DNA from 3 places in the Clavibacter sp. GW821-FHT01D01 genome. Region 3 is predicted to be linked to each of the others. Evidence: predicted binding sites of a transcription regulator. Region 3 holds the regulator's gene; each other region holds the start of a gene.
What was found. Region 3 encodes LexA, which represses DNA repair genes until DNA is damaged. Its sites were predicted from a motif close to TCGAACANNTGTTCGA; they were not measured.

Region 1: a site for LexA is predicted at 7,713-7,728, ahead of AC07VC_RS13965 (alpha-ketoglutarate-dependent dioxygenase AlkB). Genes of this name have one in related genera too.
Region 2: a site for LexA is predicted at 2,228-2,243, ahead of AC07VC_RS08480 (DUF6504 family protein). Genes of this name have one in related genera too.

The regions. Positions count from the first base shown of each region.
Region 1 is NZ_JBWKXC010000011.1:87,653-97,841, reverse strand. It holds gene AC07VC_RS14005 (circularly permuted type 2 ATP-grasp protein) at 1-1,186, shown strand, start outside; gene AC07VC_RS14000 (alpha-E domain-containing protein) at 1,192-2,121, shown strand; gene AC07VC_RS13995 (transglutaminase family protein) at 2,118-2,963, shown strand; gene AC07VC_RS13990 (alpha/beta fold hydrolase) at 3,002-3,967, shown strand; gene AC07VC_RS13985 (GNAT family N-acetyltransferase) at 3,964-4,491, shown strand; gene AC07VC_RS13980 (hypothetical protein) at 4,552-5,190, opposite strand; gene AC07VC_RS13975 (helix-turn-helix domain-containing protein) at 5,517-6,230, shown strand; gene AC07VC_RS13970 (TetR family transcriptional regulator) at 6,344-7,033, shown strand; gene AC07VC_RS13965 (alpha-ketoglutarate-dependent dioxygenase AlkB) at 7,058-7,690, opposite strand; gene AC07VC_RS13960 (alcohol dehydrogenase catalytic domain-containing protein) at 7,797-9,008, opposite strand; gene AC07VC_RS13955 (Pr6Pr family membrane protein) at 9,150-9,839, opposite strand; gene lplAB (lipoate-protein ligase LplAB) at 9,918-10,189, shown strand, end outside.
Region 2 is NZ_JBWKXC010000005.1:31,027-41,215, reverse strand. It holds gene AC07VC_RS08490 (App1 family protein phosphatidate phosphatase) at 1-1,092, shown strand, start outside; gene AC07VC_RS08485 (aldo/keto reductase) at 1,162-2,031, opposite strand; gene AC07VC_RS08480 (DUF6504 family protein) at 2,286-2,609, shown strand; gene pnuC (nicotinamide riboside transporter PnuC) at 2,778-3,476, shown strand; gene AC07VC_RS08470 (LCP family protein) at 3,499-4,761, opposite strand; gene AC07VC_RS08465 (dienelactone hydrolase family protein) at 4,867-5,637, opposite strand; gene AC07VC_RS08460 (glucose-6-phosphate dehydrogenase) at 5,753-7,120, opposite strand; gene AC07VC_RS08455 (DNA polymerase III subunit alpha) at 7,236-10,189, shown strand, end outside.
Region 3 is NZ_JBWKXC010000014.1:19,190-29,378, reverse strand. It holds gene priA (bifunctional 1-(5-phosphoribosyl)-5-((5-phosphoribosylamino)methylideneamino)imidazole-4-carboxamide isomerase/phosphoribosylanthranilate isomerase PriA) at 1-546, opposite strand, end outside; gene hisH (imidazole glycerol phosphate synthase subunit HisH) at 609-1,250, opposite strand; gene hisB (imidazoleglycerol-phosphate dehydratase HisB) at 1,247-1,855, opposite strand; gene AC07VC_RS14955 (hypothetical protein) at 1,961-2,368, opposite strand; gene lexA (transcriptional repressor LexA) at 2,729-3,409, shown strand; gene hflX (GTPase HflX) at 3,486-5,051, opposite strand; gene AC07VC_RS14940 (class I SAM-dependent methyltransferase) at 5,093-5,719, shown strand; gene dapF (diaminopimelate epimerase) at 5,792-6,670, opposite strand; gene miaA (tRNA (adenosine(37)-N6)-dimethylallyltransferase MiaA) at 6,680-7,603, opposite strand; gene miaB (tRNA (N6-isopentenyl adenosine(37)-C2)-methylthiotransferase MiaB) at 7,600-9,174, opposite strand; gene AC07VC_RS14920 (regulatory protein RecX) at 9,224-10,189, opposite strand, start outside.

The DNA of each region.
Region 1 (10,189 bases), on a different contig from region 3:
CCCCTCGGGCGTCAGCTACGTCATCTCGAACCGCCGCGTCATGGCGCAGACCCTCCCGGAGCTGTTCGTCTCCATGCGGGTCCGGCCGGTCGGCGACTACCCGAACAAGCTCCTGCAGGCCCTCCGCGCGAGCGCGCCGGACGGCGTCGAGGACCCGAACGTCGTCGTCCTCACGCCCGGCGTCTACAACAGCGCGTACTTCGAGCACACGCTGCTCGCGCGCCTCATGGGCGTCGAGCTCGTCGAGGGCCGCGACCTGTTCTGCTCCGGCGGGCGCGTCTGGATGCGCACCACCGGCGGCCCCATGCGCGTCGACGTCATCTACCGCCGCGTCGACGACGAGTTCCTGGATCCGCTGCAGTTCCGCGCCGACTCCATGCTCGGCTCGCCGGGCCTCATGCTGGCCGCGCGCCTCGGCAACGTCACCATCGCCAACGCGGTCGGCAACGGCGTCGCCGACGACAAGCTCGTGTACACGTACCTGCCCGACCTCATCCGCTACTACCTGTCCGAGGACGCGATCATCCCGAACGTCGACACCTGGCGCCTCGAGGAGCCCGACTCGCTCGAGGAGGTGCTCGACCGGCTGCCCGAGCTCGTGGTGAAGCCCGTCGACGGATCCGGCGGCAAGGGCCTCGTCGTCGGGCCGGCGGCGTCCGCGGGGGAGCTCGCGGAGCTCCGCGCGCGGCTGCTGAAGGACCCGCGCGGCTGGATCGCGCAGCCGGTGGTGCAGCTCAGCACCATCCCCACCCTCGTGGAGGACGGCATGCGCCCGCGCCACGCCGACCTCCGCCCCTTCGCGGTCAACGACGGCCGCGACATCTGGGTGCTGCCCGGCGGCCTCACGCGCGTCGCGCTCCCGGAGGGCCAGCTGGTGGTCAACAGCAGCCAGGGCGGCGGGTCGAAGGACACCTGGGTCGTCGGCGACGGCGGCTTCCCCGCGGCGACGCGCGAGCGCAGCGTGCAGACCCTCGTGGCCGACCAGGCCGCGGTCACCACGTCGATCCCGATCATCGTGTCCGGGGAGAAGGCGCCCGACCAGTCGCCGCACGACCGGCCACGGAACCGCGACCAGCACGAGCAGCAGCAGCAGACCGCCGTCGCGCCCACCGCCGATCCCGCCCCCACCCGACCGGCCGCGACCCGCGCCGTCGCGCCCGCCACCACCGCCGAGGGGGACCGCTGATGCCCATGCTGTCGCGCATCGCCGAGTCGCTGTTCTGGATCGGCCGCTACATCGAGCGGTCGGACGGCACGGCCCGCATCCTCGACGTCCACCTCCAGCTCCTCCTCGAGGACCCGTGGATCGACGAGGACACCGCCTGCCGCTCCCTGCTCAGCGTCATGGGCAGCGACGTCCCGTCCGACGACGTGCTCGGCCGGGACGACGTGCTCGCCCTCCTCGCGGTCGACCGCACCCAGCCGGCGTCCATCGCGTACTCGCTCGGCGCCGCGCGCGAGAACGCGCGGCGCGCCCGCGAGATCGTGTCGAGCGAGCTGTGGGAGTGCCTCAACACCACGCGCGCCCGGATGCCGCGGAAGATCGCGAACGACCGCGTGCACGAGTTCTTCGGCTGGGCCCGGGAGCGCTCGGCCCTCGCGGTCGGCCTCGTCGAGTCCGGCACGAGCCGCGACGAGGCCTGGCAGTTCTTCACGCTCGGGCGCTCCATCGAGCGCGCGGACATGACCGCGCGCCTGCTCGCCACGCGTGCGCTCACCGAGGCGAGCGGCCCCTCGTGGACCACGATCCTCCGCTCCTGCGGCGCGTACGAGGCGTACCTGCGCACGTACCGCGGCGTGCCGAGCGCCCGCAACGCCGCCGAGTTCCTGCTGCTCGACCGGCTCTTCCCCCGGTCCATCACGCACTCGATCCGCCGCGCCGAGCAGTGCCTCCACGACATCGAGCCGCGCACCGACCGGCTCGGGGTCTCGGACCAGGCGCAGCGGCTGCTCGGGCAGATCCGCAGCGACCTGGAGTACCGGCCGATCGGGGAGATCCTCGACGACCTGCCGCGCTTCATGGACGCCGTGCAGGAGGCGACGAGCGCCACCTCCGAGGCCGTCCGCCAGCGCTACTTCCCCACCAACGCGGCACCCAGCTGGGTCGGAGAGAACTCGTGAACCGCCTGCGCATCACCCACCGGACCGGCTTCCACTACGAGGGCGAGGTGACCGCGTCGTACAACGAGGCGCGGATGCTGCCCGTCTCGAGCGAGAACCAGTTCGTCCTCTTCTCGAACCTCGACATCCAGCCGAAGCCCGGGCACCACACCTACGTCGACTACTTCGGCACCCGCGTCTCCTCGTTCGAGATCCTGAGCCCCCACCGCTCGCTGGAGCTCACGGCCACGAGCCTCGTCGAGGTGCGCCCGCGGACGCACGAGCCGCACCAGCTCGGCTGGGACGACCTCGCGGTGGAGGTGGAGCGCGCCACCGAGCACGTGGAGCAGGTCGCGCAGACCCTCCGCACGGAGCCGCACGAGGAGGTCCGGGCGCTCGCCGAGGAGATCGCGGGCGGGGCGGGCACGCCCTGCGAGGCGGCGGCCGCCATCGCCCGGGCGATCGGGGAAGGGGTCGAGTACATGGCGGGCGTCACTAGCGTCCAGTCCACCGCCCGCGAGGCGTGGGAGCAGGGCCGCGGCGTCTGCCAGGACATCACCCACATCGTCATCGGGGCGCTGCGGCACGTCGGCATCCCGGCGCGCTACGTCAGCGGCTACCTGCACCCGAGGCCGAACGCGGCCGTCGGCGAGACCGTGACGGGCGAGTCGCACGCGTGGGTCGAGTGGTACTGCGGCGAGTGGCGCGGCTGGGATCCCACGAACCTCATCGACATCGGCGACCGGCACGTGCTCGTCGGCCGGGGCCGCGACTACCGCGACGTGGCGCCGCTGCGCGGCATCTACGCGGGGCCGTTCCGGTCGAAGCTGTTCGTGCGGGTGGAGATCACGCGGGAGTCCTGATCCGCGGTGGGGCGGCCCGGCGCACCTAGTCTGGATCCATGCCCGACGAGGAGCGCTCCACCGGAGGAGCCGACCACCGCACCATCGTGGACGCCGAGGGCGTGACCCTCCACTACTACGTGTGGGAGGCGGAGCGCCCGCGGGCCGTGGTGCACATCGCGCACGGCGTAGGCGAGCACGCGCTCCGCTACGCCCGCCTCGCGCAGGACCTCAACGCCATGGGCTACACGGTCGCCGCGGACGACCACCGCGGGCACGGCGCCACCGGCCTCGGGCACCTCGGCATCGGCGTGCTGGGGCCCCGGCGGCACCTGGCGGCCCTGGACGGGATCCAGCTGGTGAGCGAGCGGCTCCGCCGGGACCTGCCCGACCTGCCGCTCGTGCTCCTCGGCCACAGCTGGGGAGCGCTCCTCGCGCAGCGCATCGTCGCGCGGGCGTCGCACCTCTACGCGGGGCTCGTGCTGAGCGGCGCGTCGCTCGCGATGCCGGGCGTCATCAACACGGGCGACCTCAACAAGCGGTGGCGGCACCCGGCGGCCACGGGCTTCGAGTGGCTCTCCCGGGATCCGGAGGCGCAGCGCGCGTTCGGCGCCGACGACCGCAACTTCGACGTCAACGCGCTGAAGCCGTACCGGATGCGGGACTCCGTGCAGATCATGGGCCGCCCGCCCCGGAGGCTGGCGACCGACCTGCCCGTGCTCATCCAGGGCGGCGAGGAGGACTCGCTCGGCGGCCGCCGCGGCATGCAGCTGCTCGCCCGCGACTACAGCAGGCGCTCCGGCCTCAGCGACGTCCTGCTCATCGTCTACCCGGGTGCGCGGCACGAGATCTACAACGAGACGAACCGCGACGAGGTGGTCGCCGACCTCCGCAGCTGGCTGGACTCGCGCGTGGCGGCGGCGGGGGGCGGCGCGGCCGAGGACGGCGACGGCGAAGGCGACGGCGACGGCGCGGACGATGCCGCGGTCGAGCGCGGCGACGCGGACGGCGGGACGCCGGCGTGACCTCCGCGGATCCGGCCGTCCCGCGTCCCGCCCTGCCCGAGGGGATCGCGCTCCGCCCGGCGGGCGGCGACGACCTGCCGTTCCTCGAGGACATGCTCCTGGCGTCGATGGACTGGCGCGACGACGGCTCCATGACCCGGGAGCGGATGCTGCGCACGCCGGAGCTCGCGCACTACGTGACCGGCTGGCCGCGCGCGGGGGACGTGGGCGTCGTCGCGGTGTCCGACGGGGATCCGGTGGGCGCGGCCTGGGCGCGGCTCTTCGCGGACGACGACCGCGGCTACGGCTTCGTCGCCCCCGACGTCCCCGAGCTCGGCATGGCGCTCCTCCCGTCGGCGCGCGGCCGGGGAGCGGGTCGCGCCCTCCTCGTGGCGCTCGTCGAGGCGGTCCGCGCGTCGGGGGCGCCGGCCCTGAGCCTCAGCGTGGAGGACGGCAACGACCGCGCCCGGGCCCTCTACGCGTCGCTCGGCTTCCTGCCCGTGGGACGCGAGGGCGGATCGGACGTGCTGCTGCTCCGCTGGTGACCCGCGGCGCTCCGGCGGCGCGCGCGGCGCCGACGGAGCGCCGTCGGCCCTCCTCCGGCGTCAGCCGCAGTGGCTGTTCCACACGTCCGGGACCATGGCGTACCAGTCCCGGTTCCCGCAGGGGAGGCCCGCGCTCCACACGCCCACGAGGGTGCCGATCAGGGCGTAGAAGAGGCCGCAGGCGAGCGTGCCCACCCCCGGGATCGCGCAGAAGAACGCGGCGCCGATGCCCCCGGCCGCGCCCATGATGATCCGCATCGCCGCGGGGGTCAGCCGGATGGTCTGCAGGTGCGGGGTGATCGCCTTGCCGACCTTGTGCCAGAAGTGCTTCCAGCCGTCCGACACCGCGACGGAGTCGACCGAGGCGGTCAGCCCGCCTCCCGGCGCGGCGGTCACGTCGAGCTGGGCGGCCGGGGCGCGGAGGCCGTCCGAGCTCCGGAGGGCCCGCACCTCCGCGGTCGCCTCCCGGGTGAGGGCGTCGCGGTCCGGTCGCGTCGCCCCCTCGTGCGGGCCGCTGGCCCACGCCGCCTCCGCGGTGTCGACGAGCTGGCGGACGCTCACCCTGCCGGTGGTGATGTCGTCGACGAGGGTGCCCGCCTGCAGGGAGGCGGCGACGGACTGGACCGAGGTCCGCGTGGCCGCCTGCGCCGGGACCGGCCCGGTGACCACCGCACCGAGGATCGCGAGCGCGGTCGTCACCCCGAGCGCGACGGCGCGACGGCCGTGACCGGCCCCGGGGCGAGGAGGGCGATGGCGCCGTCGAGTCGAGCGGGCCGAGGGCGAGGCGCTGCGAGGCATGTGGTGCTCCATTCGTCGGTGTTGCGGGAGGGGTGGCGGCGCGGAGCGCGGGAGCGCCGGGGCATCCGAGGAGCGGCGGCAGCGCGCGGTGCCGAAGCTAGGCGGCTGTCAGACGATCGTCTGGCAGTTCTCCACAGGCAGGTGCCGCATCGGCCGGCACGACGCCGGTCGCGGGGGTCGGCTGTTACGGTCCGTGCGGCCCATCCGGTACGGAAGAAGGGGACGCTGTGGATCAGCGACGCGTGGAGATGCTCCGTCTCCGGCAGGAGATCGTGACGGCGGCGGGCGCGCTCTTCGCCCGGTTCGGGTACGAGGCCACCACCTTCTCCCGCATCGCACGGGCCATCGACCGGCCCAAGTCCGCCATCGGCTACCACCTCTTCCCGTCGAAGGCCTCGCTGGCCGAGGCCGTCCTCGGGGAGGACGACCTCCGGTGGCAGAAGGCCGACGACGCCCTCGCGCGCGCCGGCATCTCGATGGGCGTCGAGCGCCTGCTCGCGCTGCTCGTGCTCCGGGCCCGCGAGATCGACGCGCACCCCGAGCGCGCGGGGGCCCTGCGCCTGCTGATCGAGCTGCCGTCGCTCGACGTCGATCCCCGCGGCCTGCCGCGCCGCCTCCTCGGCGCCGGCCGCGTCCGCTTCGCGCGCACGTGCATCGAGGCCGGGCTCACGGCGGACCTGCCGGGGCGGCGGGCCGAGATCGCGGCCTTCTCGGACCTGTTCCTGGACTCCACGCGCGGCCTCGTCCTCTGCCACCTGGCGCTGAGGGAGGACGAGCGCGTCGAGCCGCGGCTCTGCACCCTGTGGACGCATCTGCTCGAGGGCGCGGGCGTCCCCCAGGCGGCGGCCGTCGTGCGCCGGGTGTCGGCCTCCCCGAGGATCGCGGTGATCGCGGCGCAGGTGGAGGACGCGATGGCCGAGGAGGAGGCGGGCGTCCGCTGATCCGGGTGCCGCCGCGTCGCGGCACCCGCCGTTCACCTGATGGACGACTTCCCGTCGACGCGCGCTGCTACCGTCCGGGACGCTCCGATGCCCGGAGCGGACGGGAGCGCGACATGGACCGGCGTCAGGCGGCCGTGGCGCGCGCCCGCCGGGAGATCGTCGAGGCGGCCGGCGCCCAGTTCGCCGCGTACGGCTACGAGGCGACGTCGTTCTCGCGGGTGGCCGAGGCCATGGGCCGGCCCAAGTCCGCCGTCGGCTACCACCTGTTCGCGTCGAAGGAGAGCCTCGCGCACGCGGTGGTCGACGAGCAGGAGCGCCGCTGGCTCCGCATCGCCGCCGCGCTCGAGGGGCCGGGCGCCCTCCCGGAGCTCGTCGTCTTCCTGCTGACCGCGGCCCGCGAGGTGGAGGTCCGTCCCGTCGCCGCCGGCGCCGTCCGGCTCCGCCAGGAGATGCCGCGCCTCGGCCTCGGGGTCGCGCCGCGCTTCGACGTGGTGGCGTTCGTGCACCGGCTGCTGCGGACCGAGCTCGTGATGCAGGGCGTCCCCGAGCCCGAGCCGGATCTCGACGCCGCCGTCGACGTGCTGCTGGGCGCCACCCTCGGGGTGCTCTCCCTCCGGTCGACGCGCGCGCCGCGAGTGGATGCCGCCGACCGCCTGCGGATGCTCTGGATCCCGCTCCTCGCGCACCTCGGGCTCGAGGGCGTCGAGGCGGTCGTGCGGGACGCCCGCCCCCTCGACCCGGACTCCGTGGAGGCCGTCGCCGCCGCGGCGACCCCGACCGGGTGGGACCCCGTCCTCGCCTGATCGGCGACGCGCGGGCGACCCGCCTCAGGCCGGCCAGACCGGGCGGAACTGGATGCTGATGCGCGGCCCGACGGCCTTCGTGGTCTTGAGGATCGCGTGCTCGTGCGTGCGCTGCGCGCTGCCGCCCATGACCACGAGGTCGCCGTGCCCGAGCGGGAACCGCCGCACCTCCCCGCCGCCCTTCGGCCGCAGCGACAGCGTGCGCGCCGCCCCGACCGAGACGATGGCGACCATGGTGTCGCGGTCGATGGCGCGCCCGACGCGGTCGCCGTGCCAGGCGACGCTGTCGTCGCCCGTGCGGTAGAAGCACAGCCCGGCCGTCTCCAGCACCTGTCCGGGCGGCCGTCCGTAGTGGTCGTTGAGCGCGTCGCGCGCCTGCTCGAGGACGGGCGCCGGCAGCGCGGCCCGGGGCCCGAACCACGACAGCAGGCGCGGCACCTCCACGGTGCGGCCGTGCATGGTCCGCGTGTCGGCCGTCCACTCGACGTCCTCCACGAGGCGCTCGAACAGCGCGTCGGAGTCGCTGACCCAGCCGGGGCGGATGTCGAGCCAGGCACCCTGCCCGAGGTCGAGCCGCTCGACCTCCGCGCCGAGCGCGCCGAGGCCGGGTGCCGCCCGGAGGTCGTCGAAGAGGGAGGCCTGGAACGCGATGCTCATGGCGCGAGCATAGCCCGGATGTTCGAACGCATGTTCGAACGCGGGAGGGGCGGGGAGGTCCGGGGCGCCGCCCGGGCGCGTCGTGCGCAGGACGGCCGCCGCCGCGTCACCCGACCTCGAGCACCGTCTTCAGCCAGCCCTCCTCGCGCACGTCGAAGTGCTCGTAGGCGTCGATCGCGGTCGTCATCCCCTCGTCCTGCGTGATGAAGCGCGTCGGGTCGAACACGCCGGACGCGACGAGGTCGATGAGCGGCGGCGTGACGCGGCGGTGGTCGCAGTTGCCCATGCGGATGGTGAGGTTCCTGTTCATCGCGGCGCCGATCGGGTACGACGTGAGCTGGGGCGGGTAGACGCCGATGATGCCGATGCGCCCCGACTTCCGCACCATCCGCACGGCCCACTGCGCGGCCTGGCTCGGGGCGTCGCCGGGGACCCAGAGGCCGTCGTGCGGGGAGGCGCCGGGCGCGACCTGCGCGACCTCGGCGGCGAACGCGTCCGCCTCCTGCTCGGCCTCCTCGGCGGCGGGACCCGCGTGCGGGCGCTGCGCGTCGACGCCGACCGCGTCGATCACCGCGTCCACGCCGATCCCGAGGGTCGCCTCCATCACCGCGGCCACCGGGTCCTCGCGCTCGAAGTGGATCACCTCGGCGTTCTGCTCGAGCGCCATCGCGAGGCGCGTCTCCACGTGGTCGACGGCGAAGACGCGCCCGGCGCCCATGCGGAAGGCGGATGCGACGGCGAACTGCCCGACGACGCCCGCGCCGAGGACCGCCACGGTGTCGCCCGGCCGGATGCCCGCGAGCTCGGCGCCGAACCAGGCGGTGGGGAAGATGTCGCTGAGGAGGATCGCCTGGTCGTCGCTGACCGCGTCGGGGAGCGGGATCAGCGTGTGGGCGGCCCACGGGATCCGCGCGTACTCGGCCTGCAGGCCGTCGATGGGGCCCGTCGTCTCGGGCCCGCCGAAGAACGACGTGCCGGCCTGCGGTCCGTTCGGGTTGGCGACGTCGCACTGGGCCGTGCTGCCCGCGCGGCACTGCGCGCACACGCCGCACGACATGGTCGAGCACACCAGCACCCGGTCGCCGGGGGAGAAGCCGCGCACCTGGGCGCCGACCTCGGTGACGGTGCCGATGGCCTCGTGGCCGAGGATGGTGCCCTCGCGCATGCCGGCCATCGTGCCGCGCACGAAGTGGAGGTCGGTGCCGCAGATGGCGCTGCGGGTGATGCGGATGACCGCGTCGGTCGGCTCCTGGATCCGCGGATCCGGCACCTCGTCCAGGCGGATGTCGCCCTCGCCGTGCCACACGACTGCCTTCATGCTGCCTCGCCTCTCCTCGTCCGATGCGGGACGGGCGGGCCGGATGCGCCGCCGTCCGTGCGTCCGACGCTAGGCCGGCCGGTCCGCGGCGTCCGGATCCGGGCGCCCCCTTGACGCGAGGCGGGAGGGGCGGCTACCGGCTCACGCCGTCGCGTGCGCGATCGCGCGGGAGGCGCGGCGCCCGACGGCGATGAGGGCCAGCGCCATGCCGCAGATGAACGCGGCGATGACGACCACCCAGACCGCGACGGTCGCGTATCCGCCCGCGTCGGTGGCGGGATCCAGGAACGGGTACGGGTAGTAGGTGGCCGCCCCCGTGACCTCGTTCCCCGTGACGGGACCCCGTGCCAGCGTGACCGCGACCCACACCAGCGGGAAGACGACGACCCGCCCGACCGCGCCGTACCCGAGCGCGCGGCGGTCCGGCGCCAGGAGCCAGTCGAGCAGCACGAGCGCGGGCACGACGACGTGCAGCACCTCGTTCGACCAGGGCAGCTTCCCGCCGGGAATCGTCGGCAGGCCCCGCAGGAGGAGGTTGTAGACCACGCCCGTGGTCACCATGTAGGTGGTCGCGGCGAGCCGGAGCGTCGTCCAGCCGCGGCCGGGGAGGGGGCCGCGGCGGAGCAGCCGCACGGCGCCGATCCCCATCACGACCGCCGCCAGCAGGTTCGACTCGATGGTGAAGTACATGAGGAAGTCGACCGTCTTCCCCCAGATCCCCGCCACCCCGATGCTGCGCCAGTACGCGGAGCTGACGGCGTACTGGCTGATGACGGCGACGAGCACGGCCGCGGTCGTGAGGAGGCGGACGACCGCCCACGTGATGCGCATGGCCCACGGTCCCACACGCCCGTGTCCGCGGGGATCCGGCGGCGGTGCGACGCGCCGGGCGGGCCGTAGGCTGGTCGGATGCATGGTGAGTACAAGGTCCCCGGCGGCAAGCTCGTCGTGGTCGACCTGGACGTGACCGACGGCCGCATCTCGGGGTTCCGCCTCGCGGGCGACTTCTTCCTCGAGCCCGACGACGCGCTCGAGGCGATCGACCGGGCGGTGAACGGCCTCCCCGAGGACAGCGACGCGAACGCGATCGCCGCCGCCATCCGCCGCGCGCTCCCGCCGCAGGCCGTGCTCCTCGGCTTCTCGCCCGAGGCCGTCGCCGTCGCGATCCGCCGCTCCCTGGC
Region 2 (10,189 bases), on a different contig from region 3:
TCCTCGAAGAAGAAGAAGAAGCACGCGACCCGCACGCTCCTCGAGTCGCCGGCCGCCGCACCCGTGCTGCACCGCGCGGCGCGCATCGAGGACCGCATCCACGAGATCCGGGAGGGGCGGGCCCGCAAGCGCGGCCTGCACCCGACCGTCATCCCCTACGCGGGGTACGGATCCGTGCGCTGGGTGCGCGTGCTCTGCCGCGTCCTCCTCACCGACCCGAAGAGCAAGCGCGCCCTGGCCGGCGACAAGGTCGTCCGCGGCTGGCGCAGCTTCACGAGCGTGCCGCTCACCGACGTCGACGTCGTGGTGGAGATCGACGGCACCGAGCACCACGTCCGGGCGGACCGCGGCGGGGTCGTCGACACCGTCGTGGAGGCGAGCCTGACGAGCGGATGGCACACCATCCGCATCCGGTCGGAGGGGTCGGAGACCGTCGAGGCGCCCGTGTTCATCGTGGGCGACGACGTGCGCACCGGGATCCTCAGCGACATCGACGACACGGTCATGGTCACGGCGCTCCCCCGTCCGTTCCTCGCCGCCTGGAACACCTTCGTCCTCGACGAGCACGCGCGCACGCCCACGCCCGGCATGGCCGTGCTCTACGAGCGGCTGCGGGTGCGGCACGCCGGCGCGCCCGTGCTCTACCTGTCCACCGGCGCGTGGAACGTGGCGCCCACGCTCACCCGGTTCCTGTCGCGGAACCTGTACCCGCCGGGCCCGATCCTCCTCACCGACTGGGGTCCCACCGTCGACCGGTGGTTCCGCAGCGGCATGGAGCACAAGCGGCTCAACCTGGAGCGGCTCGCCGAGGAGTTCCCGCGCGTGCGATGGATCCTCGCCGGCGACGACGGCCAGCACGACGAGCTCCTGTACGGCGAGATGACGGAACGGCACCCCGACAACGTCAAGGTCGTGCTCATCCGCCAGCTCAGCGCCGGCGAGGCCGTCCTCGCGGGCGGCCGCGCCAAGGCGGAGCGCCGCGCGCTCGACAGCTCCGTGCCGTGGGTCTACGCCCCGGACGGCGCGAGCCTCCTCGCGCAGCTGGACGACCTGGGCCTCGCCGACGACTCGGGGACGCGCATCGGGTCGTAGCCGCGCTACCGGACGCACGAGGGCCCCGCAGGACGCGTCCTGCGGGGCCCTCGTGCGTGCGCGGGGGGATCAGACGGCGTCGGTGAGCGCCTGGAACTCGTCGTCCGTGAGCTCGATGCCCGCGGCGGCGATGTTGTCCTCGACGTGCGCGAGCGACTTCGTGCCGGGGATGGGCAGCATGACGGGCGAGCGGCGGAGGAGCCACGCGAGCGCGAGCTGCGACGGGGTGGCGTCGTGCTGCTGCGCGAGCGCGTCGAGCGGGCCGCCGTCCTTCGCGAGCTCGCCGGTCGCGAGCGGGAACCACGGGATGAACGCGATGCCCTCCGCCTCGGCGTAGTCGAGCAGCGGCTCGGCGTCGCGCTTCGCGAGGTTGAAGAGGTTCTGCACGGACACGATCTCGGCGATCTCGCGGGCAGCCCTCACGTCCTCCACCTGGACCTCGGACAGGCCGATGTGGCGGATCTTGCCCTCGGTCTGCAGCTCCTTCAGCACGCCGATCTGGTCGGCGAGCGGGACGGCCGGGTCGATGCGGTGCAGCTGGTACAGGTCGATCCGCTCGAGCCCCAGGTGGCGGAGGCTCAGCTCGGCCTGCTGGCGCAGGTACTCGGGACGGCCGACGGGACGCCAGTCGCCCGGGCCGGGACGCGTGAGCCCGCCCTTGGTGGCGACGACCACGTCGTCCGCGTAGGGGTGGAGCGCCTCCTTGAGGAGCTCCTCGGCGACGAACGGGCCGTAGGAGTCGGCGGTGTCGAAGAACGTGACGCCCAGCTCGGCAGCGCGGCGGATGACGCGGACGGCCTCCTGCGGGTCGGCGGGGGCGCCCCAGACGCCGTCGCCCGTGAGCTGCATGGTGCCGTAGCCCAGCCGGACGACGGGCAGGTCGCCGCCGATGGAGAACGTGCCGGAGGCGCCGGCGGGGCGCGTGGTGGTGTCGGTCATGTGGACCCTCCTCGGGTGTCGACGACGAGGCCGGCGTCTGCCGTCCTCGGGACTCCAGGGTCAACGCGCGCGTCCGCCGATCCATGCCCGACGGACGGGATGCGCACCCGACCCTCAGCCTCCGGTCGAGGGTGAGGTGGATCCGCCCGCTCCCCTCCCGGATGTCGGCACCCGTTCCTACACTCGAGGAAGAGGTTCGAACACCCGTTCGAACGACGAGGCGCGGCCGGCGCGACGACGGGAGGAGCGGAATGATGCGGATCGACGAGGACGTGGAGGTCGAGCTCTCCGGGGACGGCTCGCCGCTGCGGTTCACCTGGCGGGGCGTGGTCTACGGGGTGGTCAGCTCGCCCGAGCGGTGGATCGCGCGGGTCGACTGGTGGCAGCGCACGGGCCGCGCGCCCCGCGGCGCGAGCGCCCACCTGCTGGAGATGCGGATGTGGCGCGTCGAGGCCGTGCCGCTCACCACCGGCGCGCGCCGGGTGGACGGCTCGTTCGACCTGAGCGTCGACACGCGCGGCAGGTGGTCCCTCGTGACGGCGTCGGACGACGAGCTCGACACGCGGCTGTTCGCCTGACCGCGCAGCCGCGCGCGCGGCCGGGCGCCGGCCGCGGGACGTCGCACGGCGACGCACGGCGGTCCTCGGGGAATAGCACGGCGCGCCCGCGCCTTCACCCTTGCGGCGCCGCACGCGGCGCTCCCCGCACGCGATCACCCGGACCGCGGCGCACGGAGGAGGACCCGCATGGCGGCACTCGAGTGGCTGTTCGACGCGCAGCTCCGCATCGGCGACCAGACGGTGCTCTGGCGCGAGATCGTCGGCAACCTCTTCGGCCTCGCCAGCGCGCTCGGCGGCATGCGCCGGAAGGTCTGGGCGTGGCCCGTCGGCATCGTCGGCAACGTGCTGCTGTTCACCGTGTTCCTCGGCGCCGTGTTCGGCACGCCCAACCCCGTCAACCTGCTCGGCCAGGCGGGACGCCAGGTCATGTTCATCGCCGTGTCCGTCTACGGCTGGCACCGCTGGCGCCAGGCCCGGCACGGCGGCGCGCCGGTCGTCCCGCAGTGGGCCTCGGGCCGGCAGCGGGTCCTGCTGGTGGTGGCACTGGTGGGCGGGACCGCGATCCTCACGCCCGTCTTCCGCGCCCTCGGCTCCTACGAGCCCGTCTGGGCCGACGCCTGGATCTTCGTCGGCTCGCTCCTCGCGACGTACGGCATGGCCAAGGGCTGGGTCGAGTTCTGGCTGATCTGGGTGGCCGTCGACCTCGTGGGCGTGCCGCTGCTCGTGAGCGCGGGCTACTACGCGTCCGCCTTCATGTACGTCTTCTACGGCGCCTTCACCCTCGTGGGCTTCTTCGTCTGGATGCGGGCGCGCGGCGGCGACGCCCCCGCGGTGGAGACCGCCTTCCCGGATCCGCGCGTCGTCGAGGCGCCGACCGACCGGTAGGCCGGGATCGCGCGGCCGCGGATCAGCCCTGGCCGTTGGAGCAGGTGTTCTGCGCCGCGGTCTGCCCGGTGATGCTCGCGTCGAGGACCTCCGAGGTGGAGGACGGCGTCGGCGTCGGCGTCGAGCCGTCCGTCGGGGGCTCCTCCGTCGCGGGCGGCGTGGTCGCGCCGTCGGCGGGGACGCTGCCGGACTCGTCGGACGGCGCGGCCTGGCCGAGGGAGAAGTCCGCGTCCGAGGCGAGCAGGCTCACCAGCTGCGCGGCGGCCGCCTCGTCGGGCTGCACGCGGCCGTTGGCGAGCACCGTGCCCGGGTACTGCAGGAACACGACGTCGTCGAGCGGGATGTCCTTGAAGGTGAGCGCCACCGAGACGAGCGTGTCGAGGTCCGCGAGCGAGGTGGACAGCTGCATGTTGTCGACCACGGCGCGCGCGATGCCGTAGAGCTTCGCCGGGTTCGTCAGCGTGTCCGTGCTCTTGATGGTCCGCACGAGCGCGCTGAGGAACACCTGCTGGTTGCCGATCCGCGAGATGTCGCTGCCGTCGCCCACGCCGTAGCGGGTGCGGAGGAACTGCACGGCGTCCTTGCCCTTGAGGCTGTGGAGGCCCGGGTCCAGCGACAGGTCGGTCTTGGGGTCGTAGATGCCGTTGGCCACGCACACCTCGACGCCGCCCACGGCGTTGGACATCTCGACCACGCCGTTGAACTGCACGACGCCGCCGTACGGGATGTCGAGGCCCGTGAGGCCCTCGACCATGCGCACGGTGCAGTCGAAGCCGCCGCGGGACAGCGACTCGTTGAGCTGGGCGCGCGTCGAGGCCGCGTACTGGGTGCCGTCGGGACCCTCGCAGGCGGGGATCGGGACGAGCATGTCGCGCGGGAACGAGACGACCGTGGCACGGGTGCTGTCCTCGCTGATGTGGAGCAGCATCGTCACGTCGTTGAGCGTCGCCGTGCCCACGTCCGCCGCCGCGCCGTACCCGTCGCCCTGGCCCTCGCGGCTGTCGCTGCCGACGATGAGGATGTTCGCGCCGCCGTCGATGCCGCCGAGCGACGGCGGAAGGGACTGCCCGCCGGAGATGTCGACCTGGTTCGCGGCGACGGTGCGGGAGAGGTCCCAGGCCGCGATGGCGACGACGGAGACCGTCGCGACGAGCGAGACCGCGGCGACCGCGGCGACGGCCTTCGCCACCGCGCGTCCGGCGCTCGGGGCGCGGAGTCGTCCGTGGCGGGCGATGCCGCTGACGCGGGCCCGATCGGCGCGGGTCCTCTGGGGGGCATGCTGCATGGTGGGTCTCTCGTCGCCGGGCGGGGAGGCTCGGGCGTGGCCGCCCGGATCCCCACAGGGTAACCGAGGCCGGTGGAGCGTCTCCTCGGCACGCGGCCGGATGCGCTAGGAGCCTGCCGCACCCGCCGGGGCGCCGTCCCGGTGGCCGGCGCGGAGGTGCGCGTCGAGGAACGCGTCGATGCGGCGCCACGCGTCCGCCGCGGAGGCGGGCTCGGGTCCCATGCCGACGGCCCGCAGCACGGGACGCAGCGCGCGCGGACCCGTCTCGGCGTCGTTGAGGAACGCGTGACCGGCGTCCGGGTACTCGCGCACGTCGTGCGGGATCCCGTGCACGGCGAGGGCGGCCTCGAGCCGGTCGGCGGATCCCGCCAGCTGCCGGTCGCGCCCGCCGTAGCTGGCGACGATCGGGCAGGCGCCGTCGAGCACGCCGTCGAGGTCCTCCGGGAGCATGCCGTAGTTGACGCTCGACGCGTCGAAGCCGCGGGAGGCCGCCGCGAGGGCGAAGCCGCCGCCCATGCAGAAGCCGATGACGCCCACGCGGCCGGTGCAGTCGGACCGGCCGACGAGCAGCCGGCGGGCGGACTCGACGTCGACGAACGCGCGCCCCTCCCCCGCCGCGAGCGTGCGGAACGTGGACGCCAGGCAGCGGCGCGCGCCGCCGGCGGAGAAGAGGTCGGGCATGAGCGCGAGGAACCCGGCCTCCGCCAGTCGCTCGGCCTGGCGGCGCATGACCGCGGTCACGCCGAACGCCTCGTGCACGACCACGACCGCCGGCCACGGCCCCTCGCCCTCGGGCACGGCGAGCACGCCGTGGAGGCCTGGGGACGCCCCGGGGCCGGCGGCGGGCAGCGGGATATCGGTGAGCGTCACGGGCATGCCCTCACGCTAGGGCGCGACCGGGCCGCAGCCCCGGCGGGGCCACGACCCCCAGCGAGCCGTCAGGCGACCCCGGCCGCCTCGTCCCGCGCGGGTCCGCGCGGGTCCGCGCCGATCAGCGCCAGGCGGTCGGGCCCACGGAGCCGGCGCGGTACTCGGCCATGGGCACGCGGTCGCCCTTCCAGGCGCGCATGACGGGCGCGACGATGCGCCAGCAGCGCTCGGCCACGTCGCCGCGGACCGACAGGCGCGGATCGCCCGCGAGGATGCCGTCGAGCACCTCGCCGTACGGCGTGAGCTCCGGCTGCGCGAACTGCGTGCGGAACGTGGCCTGGGTGAGCGTGAAGGGCTCCCCCGTGCCGTCCATGGTGACCTCGAGCGAGATGCTGTCGGGCTTCAGGTCGATGACGAGCCGATCGGGCCGGGCGGACCCGTGGAGCCCCCGGGGCAGGTGCGCCACGGGCTTGAACGTGACGACGATGCGCTTGGACGACTCCTTGAGGGCCTTGCCGGAGCGCAGGCGGAAGGGGACGCCGGCCCAGCGCGCGTTCGCGATGCCGAAGGTGACCTCGGCGAGCGTCTCCGTCTGGTTCGCGGGATCCACCCCCTCCTCCTTGGCGTAGGCGGGGACCTTGGCGCCCTCGACCGAGCCCGCGGTGTAGCGGGCGCGGCGGCTGTGGGCCACGGGGTCGCCGTCCCACACCTCCGTGGCGCGGAGGACCGAGGCGATGTTCGAGCGCAGGTCGTCCGGGTCGATGCTGGCGGGCGGCTCCATGGCGAACACCGCGAGCACCTGCAGCAGGTGGCTCTGGATCATGTCGACGAGCGCGCCCGACTTGTCGTAGTACGCGGCGCGGCCCTCAAGCGCCAGGGTCTCGTCGTAGAGGATCTCGACCTTCTCGATGTCGCGCGCGCTCCACACCGACTCGAAGAACCGGTTGGCGAAGCGCAGCGAGACGAGGTTGAGCACGGTGGAGAGGCCGAGGAAGTGGTCGGTGCGGTGGATGCGGTCCTCCGGCACGAGCTTCAGCAGCTGTCGGTTCAGCTGGGCCGCGCTCCGGCTGTTCGACCCGAACGGCTTCTCGAGCGCCAGCGTCGTGCCCTCCGGCAGGTCGATCCTCTCCAGCTGCTCGCACACCTTGATGGAGATGGCCGGCGGGAGCGCGAAGTAGAGGGCGGGGGCACCCTCGCACGCCTCCAGGATGCGCTTCAGGTCGTCGAGGTCGGTGGGGTCGGCCTGGACGTACCTGGTGGACGAGACGATGCCCGCCGCCCGGCGCCCCGTGGCGTCCACGGAGTCGAACGCGGCCTTGACCGTGCCCGTCCACTCCTCCGGCGTCCGCTCGCTCCGGCCGGTGCCGATGAGCTGGATGCGGCGCCCCCGATCGCTCGCCACGAGGCTGCCGAGACCCGGCAGGAGGAGGCGTTCCGTGAGGTCGCCGCTGGCGCCGAGGATGACGAGGGTGGAGGGTTCGCTGGTCATCCTCCGAGACTACGGGTCGCGACCGCGCGGGAGCCGACCTAGACTGGGCGAGTCGAACATCCGTTCGAACGCCGCGTCCGGGGAGGACGCGAGGGGACACCGCCGGGAGGTGCGCGTGAGCTTCACCCACCTGCACGTCGCGTCCGCCTTCTCCGCCCACTTCGGCACCACGGCGCCCGAGGCGCTGGTCGACCGGGTCGCCGAGCGCGGCGCGTCGGCCGCGGCCGTCACCGACCGGGACGGGCTCTACGGGGCCGTCCGCCACATCCGTCGCTCCATCGCGGCCGGCGTCTCCCCCGTGGTCGGCGCGGAGCTCGGCCTCACGGGCGAGCACCCGGGCCGCGTCACCGTGCTCGCCCACGGCGGCGTCCAGGGGCAGGGCTGGGCGGCGCTCAGCCGTCTCATCAGCGCGAGCCACGGACGCGGGACGGCGCGGAGCACCGCCCGCAGCGCGCAGGCGGGGATCCCGCGCAGCCGTCCGCCCGCGTTCCTCCTCGGCGAGGACGGGCCCGTCGGCACGGTCATGCTGGGGCCGGACTCCGACGTCGGCCGCGCCGTCGCGGCGGGCGACCACGCGCTCGCGTCCCGCCACCTGGCCGAGTGGTCACGGCTCCTGCCCGGCGCGGTCGTCGTCGAGGTGGTGTGCCACTACACGGAGCCCGGCGAGTCCGCGAGCCTCCGCCACGCCGCGCGGATGATGGAGCTCGCCGAGGCCCACCGCGTCCCCGCGGTGCTCACCAACGCCGTCCGCTACCTGGAGCCCGACGACGCCCTCACGGGCGACGTGCTCGACGCCGCGGGCACGCTCCGGCCGCTCGGATCGTTCCGCCTCCAGCCCAACGGCCAGGCGTGGCTCAAGCCGCCGGCCGAGATGCAGGGCATCGCGCGGGAGATCGCGGGCGCGTCGTCGCTCGACCGGCGGGCGGGCGAGGCGCTCCTGCGCGCCACCGAGGAGCTCGCCGACCGCTGCCGCCTCGACCCGGACTCGGACCTCGCCTGGCGGAAGCCGAAGCTCCCGGAGAAGTCGGTCATCGGCGTCACGGGCGACCCGGACGAGGCGCTCTGGCGGAAGGCGGAGGCGGGCGTCACCGAGAGGTTCGGGCACGTCGACGAGTCGATGCGGCAGCGCGTGCTCGCCCGCATGCGCACCGAGCTGCAGACCATCACGGGCTTCGGCTTCGCCACCTACTTCCTCACCGTCGCCGACGTGTGCTCCCTCATGCGCGACATGGGCGTGCGCAACCAGGCGCGGGGATCCGGCGCCGGCAGCCTCGTCAACTACCTCCTGCGCATCTCCAACGTCGACCCGCTCGAGCACGACCTCCTCTTCGAGCGCTTCCTCGGCAAGGTGCGCTCGACGCTGCCCGACATCGACATCGACGTGGAGTCCGCCCGGCGGCACGAGGTGTACCACCGGGTGTTCGAGAGGTACGGCAGCAACCGGGTCACGCTGCTGTCGATGCAGAACACCTACCGGGCGCGCGGCGCCGCGCGCGACGCGGGGCTCGCGCTCGACCTCGACGAGCAGCAGATCGACTTCATCGCCAAGAACATCTGGCGCTTCAACGCGCGGGAGTTCCGCGAGGTGCTCGAGACGAAGCCGGAGCTCAAGCCCATCGCCGACCTCGTGCGCGACAACCCGAGCATCGACCTGCTGGTCGATCTCACGGAGCGGCTCGACCGCCTCCCCCGGCACATCTCCATGCACCCGTGCGGCGTGATCCTCGGCGACTCCGACCTCCTCAGCACGAGCCCCGTGCAGCCGAGCGGCATGGGCCTGCCCATGAGCCAGTTCGACAAGGACGACATCGACGACATGGGGCTCCTGAAGCTCGACATCCTGGGCGTCCGGATGCAGAGCACGATGGCCTACGCGCTGGAGGAGATCCACCGCGTCCACGGCACGCGCTCGGCCGTCGCGGGCGGCGTCCCGGTGGACGCGCGCTACGTGCACCGCGACGGGCGCATCGAGCTCGACGAGATCCCGCACGACGACGAGGAGACGTTCCAGGCCATCCGCACCACCCATACGCTCGGGATGTTCCAGATCGAGTCGCCCGGGCAGCGGGAGCTCATCGGCAAGATGCAGCCCGACGTGTACGAGGACCTCATCGCCGACATCTCGCTGTTCCGGCCGGGTCCCATGAAGGGCAACATGGTCGCGCCGTTCCTCGACACGAAGCACGGCATCACCCGGCCCGACTACCTGCACCCCCGGTTCGCGCCGTTCCTCGCGCCCACCTTCGGCGTGGTCATCTACCACGAGCAGGTCATCCGGATCTTCGCGGACTGCATGCAGGTCTCCCTCGCCGAGGCCGACGAGCTCCGCCGCAACATGGAGCGGCAGGACACCGTGGTCGAGGCCGCCTTCCGGGAGCGCACGGCCCGGCACGTGGACGGGCGCACGGGAGTGCGCCCGTTCTCGGACGCCGACGTCGAGCGCATCTGGAAGGCGCTGAAGGGCTTCGGGTCGTTCGGGTTCTGCAAGGCGCACGGCGCGGCCTTCGCGCTGCCCACCTGGCAGAGCGCGTGGCTGAAGACCCACTACCCGGCCGAGTTCCTCGCGGGGATCCTCACCCACGACCCCGGCATGTACCCCAAGCGCCTGCTCCTCACCGAGGCCCGGCGCATGGGGGTGCCCGTGCTGCCGCTCGACGTGAACCTGTCGCGGGGCGTATACCGCGTGGAGCGCGTGGAGGGCGAGGCGACCACGGGACGCACGCGGATCGGCGAGCTGGGGATCCGGCTGTCGCTGCAGGACGTGCACGGCATGAGCGCGGCCGAGATGGAGCGCATCGAGCGGGGGCAGCCGTACGACTCCATCACCGACTTCTACGCGAAGGCGCAGCCGTCGCGCGCGCTCCTCGAGCGGCTGGCGGCGGTGGGCGCGCTCGACTCGCTCGCGACGTCCGCCGACGACCTCGCCGCCCGCGGGCCGGCGTCCCGCGGCGACGTCATGGCGTTCGTCCGGCGGCTCACGGCGCGCGCGGCGCGGCCCGCGGATCCGGCGGGGCAGCTGCCGCTGTTCGTCGACGACCGCGACCTCATCCCGCGCGGCTCGCCCGACCC
Region 3 (10,189 bases):
CTGGAGCGTGCCGTCCTTCGTCACGTCCGTCACGACGTAGCGCGCGCACCCGGCGTCCTCGAGGCGCTCGAGCACCTCCCAGATGTCGCCGCCGTCCTGCGTCCACCCGCGGGCGGACAGCGTGCGTCCGCGGACGTCGAGACCGACCGCCACCGCCTCGCCGTGCTGCGCGATGACGCTGGCGGCCCACTCGGGGTTCTCGAGCGCTGCCGTGCCGAGGTTGATGCGCGTCGCGCCGCTCTCGAGCGCCACGTCGAGCGACCGGTCGTCGCGGATGCCGCCGGAGAGCTCGATCTGGACGCCGTCGATGGCGCGGATCACGCGGGCGATGACGGACAGGTTGTCGCCCCGGCCGAAGGCGGCGTCGAGGTCGACGAGGTGCAGCCACTCGGCACCCTGCTCGGCCCAGTCGCGGGCGGCGTCCACGGGATCCCCGTAGCCGGTCTCCGTGCCGGCCGCTCCCTGGGTGAGGCGCACGGCCTGTCCCCCCGCGACGTCGACGGCGGGCAGCAGGGTCAGGCGGGGCGTGGTGGTGAACTCGCTCATGGGGACCTTCCGAGGATCGGGCGTGCGGGCGTGCGGGCCGTCGGCGACGGCGGGAGAGGACGTCAGGCGGCGCGGAGGGTGCCGAGCCAGTTCGCGAGCAGCCGGATCCCGGCGTCGCCCGACTTCTCGGGGTGGAACTGCGTGGCGGTGAGCGGGCCGTTCTCCACGGCGGCGACGAACCGCTCGCCGTGGGTCGCCCAGGTCACCCGGGGCGCGGGGAGCGGGGGGAGCGGATCGATGCCCCACGCCCTGGCTGCGTACGAGTGGACGAAGTAGAACCGCTCCTCCTCGAGGCCGGCGAACAGCGCGGAGCCCTCGGGGACGTCCACGGTGTTCCAGCCCATGTGCGGGAGGACGTCCGACTCGATGCGGTCTACCGTGCCCGGCCACTCCCCCAGGCCCGCGACGTCCACGTCGCGCTCGACACCCCGGTCGAACATGACCTGCATGCCGACGCAGATGCCGAGCACCGGGCGCCCGCCGGCCAGACGGCGGTCGACGATGCGGTCGCCCCCGGCCGCGCGGAGAGCGCTCATGACGGCGGAGAACGCGCCGACGCCGGGGACGAGGAGGCCGTCGGCCTCGTGCGCGCGCCTCGTGTCGCCCGTCAGCTCGACGTCGGCGCCCGCCAGCTCCAGCGCCTTGACGGCGGAGTGCACGTTGCCGCTGCCGTAGTCGAGGACCACGACGGAGGGGCGCGTCACAGGGCGCCCTTCGTGGAGGGGATCCCGGACACGCGCGGGTCGAGCTCCTTGGCCTGACGGAACGCGCGGGCGAACGACTTGAACTCCGCCTCGGCGATGTGGTGCGGGTCGCGACCGCCCAGGACGGTCACGTGGACGGTGAGGCCCGCGTGGAAGGTGATGGCCTCGAACACGTGGCGGACCATGGACCCGGTGAAGTGCCCGCCGATGAGGTGCATCTCGAAGCCCGCGGGCTCGCCGGAGTGCACGAGGAACGGCCGGCCGGAGATGTCGACGACGGACTGGACGAGCGCCTCGTCGAGCGGGACGAGCGCATCGCCGAAGCGCGCGATGCCGGACTTGTCGCCGAGCGCCTCGCGGATGGCCTGGCCGAGGACGATGCCGACGTCCTCCACGGTGTGGTGCACGTCGATGTGGGTGTCGCCCGTGGCGGTGACCTTCAGGTCGGTCAGCGAGTGCTTCGCGAAGGCGGTGAGCATGTGGTCGTAGAACGGGACCGAGGTGCTGATCTCGGAGGCGCCGGTGCCGTCGAGGTCGAGCCGGAGATCGATGCGGGACTCGCTGGTCTGCCGCGTGACGTGCGCGGTGCGCGCGGGGGTGCTCATGATGACCATGCTACCGACCGGTCCCGACGGGCCCGCCCCGGTGCCGGCCGCCACCAGGAGCCGAGGCGGACCCGCGCCCTCCCGCCGCCGAGGAGGGACGCAGGATCAGTGCGCGTACTCGGCGGGGACGGCGAGCTGCTGGCCGGCCGCGACGTCCGACGTGGGCAGGCGGTTGAGGTCGACGACCGAGGCGATGACGTCGCGCGGGTCCGCGGACGGCGCGATCTCCTCCGCGAGGTCCCACAGGGACTGGCCGCTCGAGACCGTCACGTACTCGAACGTGGTGCCCGAGGCGTCCTTGGCTGCGACCGCCGCGCCGCCGTTGAGGGCGACGAGCCCGGCGCCGAGCGCGAGCGGGGCCGCGACCAGGGCGGTGAGGACGATGCGGCCGCGCCGCGTGATACGCAGGCGCGTGCGGGGCGCGACGGCGGCCTCCGGGGCGGATGCGTCGAGGACGGCGGCCGTGGTGGCATCGGCTGTGGTGACGGTGCGGAGTGCTGCTGCGGTGTTCATGGTGACCTCTCGTGCGAGACGGTGGGGCGTCGAGGCGACGCGCCCTGCGGTGCAGTGCGGTACGGCATGCGATGCGGGTCGGGCAGCCCGCACCCGGCTCTCGGCCGGGAGAGCCGGGTGCGAAGCTGTGTTCCGAACATACATTCGAATCACGGCCTCCGCAAGCCCTCATCGGCCTCGGACGGGCTCCGGACGCGCGACACGCTCGAACAGGTGTTTGCCCGGGGTGCCTCGGCTGGATACAGTTTCGAGTGCCTGGAGTCCATTCGACCGGGTACCACCGACATCGCCCCCGTGAGGGCGTCCGCCCGCCGGGCCGACGAGCCGCGGAGGCGTCGGCGACGAGAGGCGGACCGTGCCATGGCGGACGAGCGAGCAGCGGGCGGTGGCGCCACGAGGCGCCGCAAGAGCCTCAGCGAGAAGCAGATCTCGATCCTGGAGTTCATCCAGCGCACCATCGCCGGACAGGGGTACCCGCCGAGCATGCGGGAGATCGGCGACGCCGTCGGCCTCGCCTCGCTCTCGAGCGTCACGCACCAGCTGAACCAGCTCGAGCTCTCCGGCTACCTGCGGCGCGACCCGAACCGCCCGCGCGCGCTCGAGGTCCTCATCGACCTGCCCGGCACCGGCGCGGCGGAGGGCGGCGAGCCGGCGACGCCCGTCGGCGACGCCGCGATGGTGCCCATGGTCGGCCGGATCGCGGCCGGCATCCCCATCACCGCGGAGCAGATGGTGGAGGAGGTCTTCCCCCTCCCCCGGCAGCTCGTCGGCAAGGGCGACCTCTTCATGCTGCGGGTGGTCGGCGACTCCATGATCGACGCCGCCATCTGCGACGGCGACTGGGTGGTCGTGCGCCAGCAGAAGACGGCCGAGAACGGCGACATCGTCGCCGCCATGCTCGACGACGAGGCGACCGTCAAGGTCTTCCGCCAGCGCGACGGCCACACCTGGCTGCTGCCACGCAACAGCGCGTTCGAGCCGATCCTCGGGGACTTCGCCGAGGTCGTCGGCAAGGTCGTGGCGGTCATGCGCTCCGTCTGATCCGGCGCCGCATCGCGCACGAGAGCGGCCGTCCCCCGAGGGGGACGGCCGCTCTCGTGCGTCGCGGCGGCGCCGGTCAGCTCGCGGGCACCACCGCGTAGGCCTGGACCTGCGCCTCCTGCTCGGCCGTGACCAGCGCGCGCACGCGCGTGCCCTCCTCGACGTACGAGGTCTCGAGCACCTTCGCGCCGTCGTGCAGCATCGCGACGATCTCGCCGTGCTCGAAGGGCACCAGCAGGTCGACCTCGATGGTGGGCTGCGGGAGCAGCTCGGCGATGCGCCGACGCAGCTCGTCGACGCCCTCGCCCGTCCGGGCGGAGACGAAGACGCCCTGCGGCGCGAGGCCGCGGAGGACGACGCGGTCGTCGTCCGACGCGAGGTCGCTCTTGTTGAAGACGACGATCTCCGGGATCGACGACGCGTCGACCTCGGCGATGACCTCGTGGACGGTGGCGAGCTGCGCCGCCGGGTCCGGGTGCGAGGCGTCGACCACGTGGACCAGGACGTCGGCGTCGGCGAGCTCCTCCAGCGTCGAGCGGAACGCCTCCACCAGCTGGTGGGGCAGGTTCCGCACGAAGCCGACGGTGTCGGCGAGCGTGTACAGCTGCCCCTGGTCCGTCTCCGTCTTCCGCACGGTCGCGTCGAGCGTCGCGAACAGCGCGTTCTCGACGAGCACGCCGGCCTTCGTCACCCGGTTGAGGAGCGACGACTTCCCGGCGTTCGTGTACCCGACGATGGCGACCGAGGGCACGGAGTGCCGATCGCGGTTGGCGCGCTTGGTGTCGCGCGCCGGCTTCATCGCCTGGATCTGCTTGCGGAGCCGCGCCATGCGCGTGTTGATGCGACGGCGGTCGAGCTCGATCTTCGTCTCGCCGGGACCACGGGATCCCATGCCCGCCCCCGCGCCGCCCACCTGGCCGCCGGCCTGCCGCGACATCGAGTCGCCCCAGCCGCGGAGGCGCGGCAGCAGGTACTGCAGCTGCGCGAGCTCGACCTGGGCCTTGCCCTCGCGGCTCTTGGCGTGCTGGCTGAAGATGTCGAGGATGACGGCCGTGCGGTCGATGACCTTGACCTTCACCACGTCCTCCAGCGCACGCCGCTGGCTGGGCGCCAGCTCCGTGTCGGCGATGACGGTGTCCGCGCCGACGGCGGCGACGAGCGCGCGCAGCTCCTCCGCCTTGCCGCGGCCGAAGTAGGTGCTCGGGTCCGGCGTGGGACGGCGCTGCAGGAGCCCGTCGAGCACCACGGCGCCCGCCGTCTCGGCGAGGGCCGCGAGCTCCCGCATGCTGTTCTCGGCGTCGTCGACCGAGCCCTGGGAGTAGACGCCGATGAGCACGACGTTCTCCAGGCGCAGCTGCCGGTACTCGACCTCGGTGACGTCCTCGAGCTCGGTCGAGAGGCCGGCGACGCGGCGGAGCGCCTGCCGGTCGGCCCGCTCGCTCTGGTCGCCGTCGGATCCCTGCTCGGTGTCAGGGCTCGCGGACAGCGCCTGCGCGCCGGATCCGCGGAAGAGGGCGTAGCCGGCGGACCGCTCCTCCGCCCGGGCGAGGACGCGCGCGACGACGTCGTCCCCGATGCTGGTCTCGGTGGACGTCGTCGTCGTGTCCGCGGACTCGTGGTCGTGCTCGTCGTGCGTGATCATGTGCTCCCATCGTAGCCTCGGCGTCCGGTATCGTCCCGTGCATGGCCGACGCGCATTACTTCTCCTCGTCGCCGGCCGGGCCCCTGCGCACCCGCACGATCACGGTCGAGCTGGGCGGACGGACGGTCGACGTCGAGACCGCGGGCGGGGTGTTCAGTCCCGAGCACGTCGACCAGGGGACCCTCGTGCTGCTCCGGAACGTCCCGGCCCCTCCGGCGGAGGGGCACGTGCTGGACGTGGGATGCGGCTGGGGTCCCGTCGCGCTCGATCTCGCGATGCGGTCGCCGGCGGCCACCGTGTGGGCGGTCGACGTGAACGAGCGGGCCCTCGAGCTGACGCGGGCGAACGCCCGGTCCCTCGGTCTCGAGAACGTCAACGCCGTGCTGCCCGAGGATGTTCCCGCCGGGCTGTCGTTCGCCACCGTGTGGTCGAACCCCCCGATCCGCGTCGGCAAGGACGCGCTGCACGGCATCCTGCTCGACTGGCTCCCGCGGCTCGCGGCCGACGCCGACGCGTGGCTCGTCGTGCAGCGGAACCTCGGGTCCGACTCGCTGCAGCGCTGGCTCGTCGCGACCCTGCCGGACGGGCTCGAGACGACGCGCGCCGCGTCCGACAAGGGCTTCCGCGTGCTGCGGGTGCACCACGCCGCGGGCAGCAGCGGCGCCTAGCCGCATCGCTCCGCTCAGCGCGCCCGCCGCGGGCGCGATCCGGATCGCGCCCGCCCGAGGCGGGAGGCCGGATCAGGCCAGCGCCACGACCCCGTCGAACACGAGCTCCGCGGGACCCGAGAGCCCGACGTGCTCGCCGTCCTCCGTCGGGAACATCCGCACCCCGAGCACGCCCCCGGGCACCTGCACCCGCCACTGGTGCGGGGCCGCGGCACCCGCCCAGTGCCGGGTCGCGAGGGCGGCCGCCGCCGCGCCCGTGCCGCAGCTCAGCGTCTCGCCGCTGCCGCGCTCGTGCACGCGCATGGTGATGTGGCCGACGCCGTCCACCACGAGCGGGTCGGCGGGCACCACGAGCTCGACGTTCGCGCCGTCGGCGGGCTCGGGATCCAGCTGGGGGACGAACGCGAGGTCCGCCTCGGCCAGCTCGTCCTCGCTCGACAGCGCGACGACCACGTGCGGGTTGCCCACGTCGATGCCGAGGCCCGGCCGGGCGACCTGGAGGTCCTTCGCGCGCACGAGCGGCTCGCCGCCCGCGAGGGCCCAGCGGCCGAGGTCCACCTGGAAGCCGGAACCGCTGCGCTGCACGTCGCGGACGCCCGCGCGGGTGCCGATGGCGACGGTGCGTCCCGGCGGCAGCTCGATGAGCCCGTTCTCGATGAGGAAGAGCGTGAACACGCGGATGCCGTTGCCGCACATCTCGGCCGGGCTGCCGTCGACGTTGCGGTAGTCCATGAACCACTCGGCGTCCGGGTCCTCGTCGAGGGCGGCGCGGCCCTCGGGGATGCGGCGGGAGAGGACGGCGCGGATGGTCCCGTCGGCGCCGATGCCGAAGTGGCGGTCGCAGAGCGCCTGCACCTGGGTGTCGGTCAGGTCGATCTCGCCCGCGGGATCGGCGAACAGCACGAAGTCGTTGCCCGTGCCCTGGCCCTTGGTGAACTGCAGGTCTGCCATCCCGCCAGCCTACGGGCGCGCCGCCGGGAGGGCGCCGAGGGCGTGCGCGAGGAGGTCGGGGTCGCGCGCGTCGAGGCGCACCGCGTCGGCGTAGCGGCCGAACCACGACACCTGGCGGCGCGCGTACCGGCGGGTGAGCGCGCGCGTCTCCTCCACCGCCTCCGCCTCGCTCAGCTCGCCCGCGAGCTGCCGCGCCGCCTGCGCGTAGCCGATGGCTCGGGATGCCGTCACTCCGTCCGCGAGCCCCGCGGGCAGGAGGCGCGCGACCTCGTCGACGAGGCCCTCCGCCCACATCCCCGCCACACGCGCGTCGAGGCGCGGCACGAGCTCCTCCCGCGGCAGCGTCAGCGTGAGGATCCGGGCGGGACGCCACGCGCTCGGCTCGGCGGACGCGCGCTCCGGCTGCGGTCCCGTCATCTCGACGACCTCGAGGGCGCGCACGAGCCGTCGTCCGTTGTGGGCGCCGATGCGCTGGGCGGCGGCGGGATCCAGCTGCCGGAGCCGACGGTGCAGCATGCCGGGCCCCGTCTCGGCGAGCTCCCGCTCGAGCCGCTCGCGGATCTCGGGATCGGTGCCGGGGAACGCGTAGTCGAAGAGCACGGACGACGCGTACAGACCGGACCCGCCGACGAGGATCGGGACCGCTCCGCGGGCGAGGATGTCCGTGACCACCGCCCGGGCGTCCTCCTGGTAGGCCGCGACGGTGGCCTCCGCCGTCACGTCGAGGACGTCGAGGAGGTGGTGCGGCACCCCGCGCCGTCCGGCCTCGGGCAGCTTCGCGGTGCCGATGTCCATGCCGCGGTAGAGCTGCATGGCGTCGGCGTTGACGATCTCCGCGCTCCGGCCGTCCGACCGGAGCCGCTCCGCGATGTCCAGCGACAGGGCCGACTTGCCCGTCCCCGTGGCACCGACGACCGCGACGAGCCCGGTCACGCGTGCGGGTGGCGGGGCAGGGCCGTCGGGGCGCCGTCGCCGACGCGCAGCGACGGGAGGCCCAGGGAGACGCGCGGCGCTCCCCCGGCCGACGCGCCGACCGTGGGGGTCGGCACGCCGCAGGAGTCGGCCTGGGCGCGCTCGTACGCATCGCCGGCGCGGGTGCGGCGGATGCGCAGCGGAGCCTGGTCTACCGAGTCGGCGATCAGGTGGAACGGCGCCGCGCGGGTGATCTCCACCTGCACCGCGTCGCCGGGGCGGGGCTCGCCGCTGCCCGCGGGCACGTCGAGGTGCACGAGGCGCCCGTCCTGGGCCCGGCCGGTGACGCGTCGCGTGTCGCCGTCCTTCCGGCCCTCGTGGGCGCTGACGAGCACCTCGACGGTGCGGCCGACCACGCGCTGGTTCTCCTCGTGGCTGATGCGCTCCTGCAGGGCCGTGAGGCGCCCGTAGCGCTCGGCCACCACGTCCGCCGGGACCTGCTCGTCCATGGTCGCCGCAGGGGTGCCCGGGCGGATGGAGTACTGGAACGTGAACGCGGACGAGAACCGCGCCGCCTCGACCACGCGGAGGGTCTCCCGGAAGTCGTCCTCGGTCTCGCCCGGGAAGCCCACGATGATGTCGGTGGTGATCGCGGCGTCCGGGATGCGGGTGCGCACGCGGTCGAGGATCCCGAGGAAGCGCTCGGACCGGTAGGACCGCCGCATGGCCTTCAGGACCCGATCGGATCCGGACTGCAGCGGCATGTGCAGCTGCGGCATGACGGCGGGCGTCTCCGCCATCGCGTCGATGACGTCGTCGGTGAACGCGGCGGGATGCGGGCTGGTGAAGCGGATGCGCTCGAGGCCGTCGATGGCGCCCGCGGCGCGCAGCAGCTTGCCGAACGCCCGGCGGTCGCCGAACTCGACGCCGTACGAGTTCACGTTCTGGCCGAGGAGCGTGACCTCGACGGCGCCGTCGTCGACCAGCGCCTGGATCTCGGCGAGGACGTCGCCCGGCCGGCGGTCCTTCTCCTTGCCGCGCAGGGCCGGCACGATGCAGAAGGTGCAGGTGTTGTTGCACCCGACGGAGATGGAGACCCAGCCGCTCGCGATCTCGTCGCGCTTCGTCGGCAGCGTCGACGGGAAGGTCTCGAGGCTCTCCAGGATCTCGAGCTGCGCCTCGCCGTTGTGGCGCGCGCGCTCGAGGAGCGCGGGGAGGGCGCCCATGTTGTGGGTGCCGAAGACGACGTCGACCCACGGCGCCTTCTCCAGCACGGTCGCGCGGTCCTTCTGCGCGAGGCAGCCGCCGACGGCGATCTGCATGCCCTCGTGCCGGCGCTTGACGCCTGCGAGATGGCCGAGGTTGCCGTAGAGCTTGTTGTCGGCGTTCTCGCGGACGGCGCAGGTGTTGATGACCACGATGTCCGCCTCCGCTCCCTCGGCGGAGACGTACCCGGCCGCCTCGAGCGAGCCCGTGAGCCGCTCGGAGTCGTGGACGTTCATCTGGCAGCCGTAGGTGCGGACCTCGTACGTGCGGGGCCGGTCTTCAGCGGGAGGGACGGCGACACGGACATGCTCGGCGACGGTGCTCATGATCCGTCAATCCTACGTGCGGGGTCGCGGCCCGTTCCCCCGCACCGGATCAGCGGAAGCGGACGCGGGACGACCCGCGCCGGGTCGCCAGCGCCGCCTTCGCGGCATCGCGCACCACGCCGCCGCCGTAGCCGCGGCGCATCAGGAACGACGTCAGGCGCCGTTCGGCCGTCTCGTCGTCGTACGACGACAGCTGCCCGACGCGCTTCATGGCGACCTCGGTGGCCCGCGCCAGCTCGTCGTCCGGCTGCTCGGCCATGGCCTCCTCGATGACGAGCGGGTCGAGCTTGCGGCGGCGCATCTCCATCTCGACCGATCGTCGCCCGAGGCCCTTCCGGTCGAGGTGCGTATGCAGGATCTGCTCCGCCAGCGCGGCCTCGTCGATGTACTGCAGCGACACGTAGCGTGCGAGGGTCTCCTCGGCGATGTCCGGGTCGATCTCCGCCCCGTCGAGCACGTCCCGAGCCTCCGCGAGCGAGAGGCCCCGCCCTCGCAGCCGGTTGGCGAGGACGTTGTCGGCGCGACGACGCTGCCGTTCGGGCGTGCGCTCGGCCGCCCGCTCCTCCTCCGCCTCCGCCTCGCACCGCTCGTCCTCGACCCGCTGCTCCTCGAGCTGGATCATGTCCCGGCGGTACGCCTCGTCCTGCTCAGCGCGGGCGCGTGCGCGCTCCGCCCGCTCCTCCTCGGCTCGCCAGGCGGCGGGGATCTCCTCCGCGGCCGCCTCCGCGGGCGACGATGCCGGGGCGTCCCGGCCGTCGACGGCGTCGGAGGCGATGCCCGCCCCCGCGGCCGGCTCGGGGGCCGACGTGCCGCGCGAGGCCTGCGCCTCCGCCTCGGCGAGCACTCGGCGCGCCGCGGCGATGCGCTCCTGCGCCGCCAGGGCGCGACCGGCCTCGGATGCGTCGACGGCGGCACCGATGGTGACGATGCCGTCCACCTCGGTCACCGTGCGGCCGCGGGACGGGTGCGTCGACCCGTCACGCGCATCGGCCGTCCCGGCGACAGGGTCGGTCGG